2 regions of the Kitasatospora sp. NPDC047058 genome follow, and region 1 is predicted to be linked to the other one. Evidence: riboswitches for the same ligand, from Rfam matches in the RefSeq annotation. Region 1 holds a riboswitch; the other holds the start of a gene.

Region 1 (3,397 bases):
GCCCAGCGGGATCATGCCGCGGTCCAGCGCGTAGTCGCGGTCCGACAGGCGGCGCAGGTAGCGCAGCATGGCGGTCTCGGACCGGTGGCTGTGGAAGACCGGGTGGGTCAGGTACTCGTCCTCGCGCAGCAGCGCGGCCGGGAGCGCGTCGGCGCTCTCGGCGACCTCCACGCCCTCGACGCCGAACGCGGCCCAGACGCCGGCCAGGTGCTCGCGGGTGGTGGTCTCGTCGGTGGAGACCGAGATCCGGTCCTCGCCGTCCTGGTACACGTTGATGCCGTGCTCGCGGGCGGCCTCGGCGATCGCGGCGGCGCGGCCCGGGACGACGGCGGTGACGGTGTCGAAGAACTCGCCGTGCAGCAGCTCCACGCCCCCGGCCCGCAGGCCCTCGGCGAGGGCGGCGGCGTAGCGGTGGGTGCGGCGGGCGATGTCGGCCAGGCCGTCCGGGCCGTGGTAGACCGCGTACATCGAGGCCATCACGGCCAGCAGCACCTGGGCGGTGCAGATGTTGCTGGTGGCCTTCTCGCGGCGGATGTGCTGCTCGCGGGTCTGCAGCGCCAGGCGGTAGGCGCGGTTGCCGTCGACGTCGACGGAGACGCCGACCAGGCGGCCGGGCAGCGAGCGGGCGTACTCGGCGCGCACCGAGAGGTAGCCGGCGTGCGGGCCGCCGAAGCCCATCGGCACGCCGAAGCGCTGCGAGGTGCCGCAGGCGATGTCGGCGCCGAGCGAGCCGGGGGACTTCAGCAGGGTGAGCGCCAGCAGGTCGGCGGCGACGGCGACGACCGCGCCGAGGCCGTGGGCCTGCTCGATGACGGCGGTGAGGTCGCGGACCACGCCGGTGGCGCCCGGGTACTGGAGCAGCACGCCGAAGACGCCGCGCTCGGCGATCTCGGCCGGGATGCCCTCGGACAGGTCGGCGACGACGACCTCGACGCCGGTGGGCACGGCGCGGGTGTTGATCACCGCGACGGTCTGCGGCAGGGTCTCGGCGTCGACCAGGAAGACACCGCCCTTGACCTTGGTGACGCGGCGGGCGAGGGCCATCGCCTCGGCGGCCGCGGTGCTCTCGTCGAGCAGCGAGGAGCCGGAGGTCGGCAGGCCGGTCAGGTCGGAGACCAGGGTCTGGAAGTTGAGCAGCGCCTCCAGGCGGCCCTGCGAGATCTCCGGCTGGTACGGCGTGTACGCGGTGTACCAGGCCGGGTTCTCCAGGACGTTGCGCAGGACCACCGGCGGGGTGAAGGTGCCGTAGTAGCCCAGGCCGATCATCGGCTGGAGCACACGGTTGCGGCCGGCCAGCTCGCGCAGCTCGGCGAGGACCTGGGCCTCGCTGCGGCCGCCCGGGAGGTCCAGGCCGGTGATGGAGCGGATCGCCTCGGGCACGGCCGTGGCGGCGAGCTCGTCCAGCGAGCCGTAGCCGACCTGCGCCAGCATCTTCTCCTGTGCGGCGGCGTCGGGGCCGATGTGGCGGTTCTCGAAGGGACTGGCCAGCTCAAGCTCGGTGAGGGTCGAGGCGCCGGTGGGGCGTCCCGCGTTCGGCTGGGCGTTCATGGTGGTCGAGGCCTCCTGGTCACGGACCGGCGGGGGTACGCACGCCGGGCGGCTTGCCGCTGCGGACAACAGCGGAGCGGCCTGGGCGGGCGAACCCGACAGGCCTCCCCCTCTGTCATCGGGACCTGAGAGCTTCACCCGCACGGCGCGCCGTCGGCGCCCCGCCGGCTTGCACCGTCGGTGAGGGTGGTGTCCACCGGCTCCCTCGCCGGGGGTCCTGCCCTGCTTTCCAGAGTGACCTATCCCACACGGTACGGATGCCTGAGAGATTCCGGGGAGGAGTTGCTCCTTCGGCGCCCCGACCAGTGTCTTTGCACTGTCGGGGACTCTCCCGAGCGGGCTCGGCGGTCGCGCCCAGGGTACCAGCGGGACGCCCTCCGATCACGGGTGCACCCGGTCACTCCGGCAGGTCGCCCGTGACCCGTACGGCGCAGCGCCGGGCCCGTCCGGCCCCACCCCGGTCGCGGGCGCCCGGTTCATGGCTTTTGGTGTGAAGTGGCGGATGGGACGGGCGGGCCGGCCGCCGGCCTGCGGGCGTTCCGCAGGCGCAGCGCACTGGAGGAAAGAGTGCAGACCGATATCGACCCCCGGGACCTCATCGGCCACAAGGCGGTCGACCGCAACGGAGACAAGATCGGCACGGTCGACGAGGTGTATCTGGACGACGCCACCGGACAGCCCGAGTGGGCCGCGGTCCGGACCGGCATCTTCGGCCGGGACGCCTTCGTCCCCCTGACCACGAGCGAGTTCTCCGGCGACGAGCTGCGGGTGCCGTACGACAAGTCGCTGGTGAAGGAGTCACCGGACTTCGGCGTGGGCCAGCACCTCTCGCCCGCCCAGGAGCTCCAGCTGTACCGCTACTACGGGCTGGACACCCCGTTCGACGGGCGCCCCGCGGGCGAGGGCTCCGGCTCGCAGCCGGCCGACCTGGACTTCGGCGCCGTCCCACCCGCGGTCCCGGCGGCAGCGGCGGGCACGGCCGCCGTCGGCGCCGCGGCGGCGGCGGGCACCACGGAGAAGCCCGCGGAGAAGCCCGCGGACTCCCGGGCCCCCGTGTCCACCGCCAAGCCGCTCGCCGCCCACCCGGCCGACGCCGCGGCCCCCGCCCCCCACACCACCAGCCCGGCGGCCGATTCCGGCAAGCCGTCCGACTCCGCCACGGAGGCCAACGTGCGCACCCTCACCACCCCCGCGCCGGCCGCCCCCGCGGCACCGGCCGCCCCCTCCACCACCCACGCCGCGAACGGCACCACCGGCCAGCACGGCACCGCCGGCCAGCACGGCACGGCTCCGGCGCAGACGGGCGCCGCCGCGGGCCCGACCGGTCCGGCGGAGTCCGCACCCGGCGGCCCGGTGGAGATCACCTGCCGCGAGGAGCGCCTGGACATCACCACCGAGTGGCACGTCCTGGGCACCGCGAAGCTGCGCAAGTACGTGACCACCGAGCCGGTGGAGCGCCGGGTCCCGGTGGTCCGCGAGCGGGTCCGGGTGGAGCGGATGCCGGTCGGCGAGGCGGAGCGGTCCTCGATCAGCGAGCAGGACATCGCCGAGGCCGTGGAGGAGGTCACCCTGCGCGAGGAGCGCCCGGTGGTCCGCAAGTACCTGGCCCCGGTCGAGCGGGTGCGCCTGGTGGTCGAGCGGTACACCGCCGAGGAGGTGATCCGGGACGACCTGCGCCGCGAGCACGTCGAGGTGCACGACCACACCGGCACCGCCCCGGCCCGGGACGAGGCGCCACCCTCCGCCCGCGGGGCCGCGGACGAGCCGCAGCACGGACCCTCGCTCCGACCGCTCGGCTGACCCGTCCCGCCCGGCCCGCCCGGCCGGCCCGCCGCGCGAAGGGGCCCAG
Region 2 (3,397 bases), on a different contig from region 1:
GTCTGCTCGCACCCTATGGGGCGCCACCGACCACCGCCACGCCGACGTGCCTGCCTTGAAGCCCCTCCCACCCGTTGGCGGGCCGCCCGACGACGGGCGGGGAGGGGGCGGGCTCACATCCGCGTGTAGAACGGCTGGACCCGGTTGAGCAGCCACTCGACCACGGGGTCCTCCGCGAGGTCGAGCAGCACGAGGTGGACGCCGCCCGGCAGCGGCGCGGTTCCCAGCGCCCGGCCCAGCGCCTCGTTGACCGCGGCCGGGTCGGCCGGGGCCAGCCGGTCCAGCTGGACGCCGACGAACATCACGGTCGGCTCGCCCTCGACGCTGGCCAGCGCGCGGCGGGCGGTCAGCACGCCCGGCAGTGCCGACAGCTCGGCGCGGCAGGCGGCCAGGAAGGCCTCCGGGTCCTCGCCCGGCACCGGCTCGCGCAGCGCCACCCGGCCGCCGGTCGGCGCGGCGGCGTCCTCGGCGGCCTCCCAGCGGTCCTCGCGCGGCCCGCGCCGCAGCTCGGCCACGCCCTGCGGCGGCACCGGGAGGCCCACCGGCGCCTCCGGGTTCACCGCGATGCCCACGCCCAGCGGCAGCCCGCGGGCGAACTCCCAGACCGGCGCGATCGCGAACGCCATCCCCGGCGCCTGCTGCAGCAGGACCTCCTGGGAGGAGAAGACCGGCACGTACGGCTCGCCGGCCAGCTCGACGGTCGGCAGGTCCAACGACCGGCCCTGCGGGTCGCCCCCGGCCGGCAGCGGGATCCACACCTGGCTGCGGGCCAGCACCTCGAACACCCGGGGGGTCGCGCCCGGGTCGCCGAGCGCGGCGGTGAGCACCTGCTCCAGCTCGTTGGCGGGCCAACCACCGCCCTGCGGCGCCGCCTCCGGGCCGCCCCACCCCTGCTGCTGCTCCGGGATCCCCATCTGCCCTGGTACCGCCTCACTGGCTCGTCGACGCGTGAAGCCTAGCGGGCCGCCCGGGGCCCCTCTCCCGCGCGGGCGCCGGACGTGCCATGATGTGCGCGTCCCGCGTGCTTCCGTGCGTTCCCGCCGGTGCGACCCGCAGGGACGCCACCAACTCCATACCGGCCGCTCGAACCCGCGCGGGAGAGTCCGGAGTGCCGCCCCAGGCGGTACGGCCGGCGCCGAAGGAGCAAGTCCTCCCCGGAATCTCTCAGGCACCCCTACCGCACGGGCTAGGCACATCTGGAAAGCGGCGTACGGCCCTGTCGTGCGCCCACCCACGGTGCAAGCCGCCATGCTGTCCTGTTAGCTGTAAAGAGCTGCGGGCGCGCGACGGTGAAGCTCTCAGGTACGACGACAGATGGGGAGACCCAACCGCCGCATGCCCGCGCGCAGGTCAGGTCCCTCCCCGAGCGGGACCGGTCCGGCGTGCGCACCCCTGAGTGCCCAGACCGAGGAGTTCCAGGCCATGTCGTCCCTCCGCCTCACCGCGCTCGACGCGCTGCACCGCGCCCTCGGCGCGACCATGACCGACTTCGCGGGCTGGGACATGCCGCTGCGCTACGGCAGCGAGCGCGAGGAGCACCTCGCCGTCCGCACCAAGGCCGGTCTCTTCGACCTCTCCCACATGGGCGAGATCACCGTCACCGGCCCGCAGGCCGGCGAGATGCTGGACCACGCGCTGGTCGGCTTCGTCTCCGCGCTGGGCGTGCTGCGCGCCCGCTACACCATGATCTGCGCCGAGGACGGCGGCATCCTGGACGACCTGATCGTCTACCGCCTGCGCGAGGACGCCTTCCTGGTGGTCGCCAACGCCTCCAACGCCCAGCTGGTGCTGGACGAGCTGATCGCCCGTGCCAAGGGCTTCGACGCCGTCGTCACCGACGACCGCGACACCTACGCGCTGATCGCCGTCCAGGGCCCGGAGGCCACCGGCATCCTGGCCGACACCACCGAGGCCGACCTGCCCGGCCTGAAGTACTACGCGATCCTCCCCGCCCAGGTGGCCGGCCGCGACGTGCTGCTCGCCCGCACCGGCTACACCGGCGAGGACGGCTTCGAGATCTTCTGCAACCCGGGCGACGCCGAGCACATCTGGCAGGCGCTGACCGGGGCCGGCGCCGAGCGCGGCCTCGTCCCCTGCGGCCTGTCCTGCCGCGACACGCTGCGCCTGGAGGCCGGCATGCCGCTCTACGGCCACGAGCTCTCCACCGAGCTGACCCCGTTCGACGCCGGCCTCGGCCGGGTGGTCCGCTTCGACAAGACCACCAACGGGGGCGCGTTCATCGGCCGCAAGGCGCTGGAGAAGGCCGCCGCCGAGGCCGAGGCCAACCCGCCGCGGGTGCTGGTCGGCCTGGTCTCCGAGGGCAAGCGCGTGCCGCGCGCCGAGTACGCCGTGGTCTCCGCCGACGGCGGGCCGATCGGCCGGATCACCTCCGGCGCGCCCTCCCCCACCCTGGGCAAGCCGATCGCCATCGCCTACGTGGACGCGGCGCACTCCGCCCCCGGCACCACCGTCGCCGTGGACGTCCGCGGCAAGCACGAGCCGGTCCAGGTCGTGGCGCTGCCGTTCTACAAGCGCGCCCGCTGACCCCTACCCCACACCGAGGCACACCCGGCCACCGGGGCGCTTCGTCGTACCCGCTTCCCATCCTGGAGAATGACGTCATGAGCAACCCCACGCACCTGCAGTACACCAAGGAGCACGAGTGGCTGACCGCCGCCGAGGACGGTGTCTCCACGGTCGGCATCACCAAGCACGCCGCCGACGCCCTCGGTGACATCGTCTACGTGCAGCTGCCCGAGGTCGGCGACACCGTGACCGCGGGTGAGACCTGTGGCGAGCTCGAGTCCACCAAGTCGGTCAGCGACCTGTACTCGCCGGTCACCGGTGAGATCGTCGAGGTCAACGAGGCCGTCGCGGACGACAACAGCCTGGTCAACAGCGAGCCGTTCGACGGCGGCTGGCTGTTCAAGGTGCGCGTCGAGGCGACCGACGAGCTGCTGAGCGCCGCCGAGTACGACGCGCTCACCAACCCCTCGGCCTGAGCCCCCCGTCGGGGCGGCGGCCGCGCGGCGGCCGCCCCGACGCCGGCCGACGTGCCGCCGGCCGCCCCCGCACTCCCTCCTCCCGGGAAGACCACACCATGACGGTTCTCAACCAGTCCCTGCACGCTCTCGACCCGGAGATCGCCGCCGCGGTCGACGCCGAGCTGCACCGCCAGCAGACCACCCTGGAAATGATCGCCTCCGAGAACTTCGCCCCGGTGGCGGTCATGGAGGCCCAGGGCTCGGTGCTGACCAACAAGTACGCCGAGGGCTACCCCGGGCGCCGCTACTACGGCGGCTGCGAGCACGTCGACGTGGTCGAGCAGATCGCGATCGACCGGATCAAGGCCCTGTTCGGCGCCGAGCACGCCAACGTCCAGCCGCACTCCGGCGCG

The links. A riboswitch is a leader RNA that binds a small molecule or an ion and turns the genes downstream of it on or off. The one in region 1 is predicted to bind glycine.
Region 2: linked by a shared signal. The riboswitch ahead of gcvT (glycine cleavage system aminomethyltransferase GcvT) and the one ahead of gcvP (aminomethyl-transferring glycine dehydrogenase) in region 1 are both predicted to bind glycine.

Annotation. Positions count from the first base shown of each region.
Region 1 is NZ_JBEYVJ010000038.1:22,603-25,999, forward strand. It holds gene gcvP (aminomethyl-transferring glycine dehydrogenase) at 1-1,548, opposite strand, end outside; glycine riboswitch at 1,788-1,892, opposite strand; gene ABZ885_RS08790 (PRC and DUF2382 domain-containing protein) at 2,116-3,348, shown strand.
Region 2 is NZ_JBEYVJ010000163.1:4,957-8,353, reverse strand. It holds gene ABZ885_RS23030 (enhanced serine sensitivity protein SseB) at 114-914, opposite strand; glycine riboswitch at 1,085-1,190, shown strand; gene gcvT (glycine cleavage system aminomethyltransferase GcvT) at 1,423-2,544, shown strand; gene gcvH (glycine cleavage system protein GcvH) at 2,622-3,002, shown strand; gene glyA (serine hydroxymethyltransferase) at 3,101-3,397, shown strand, end outside.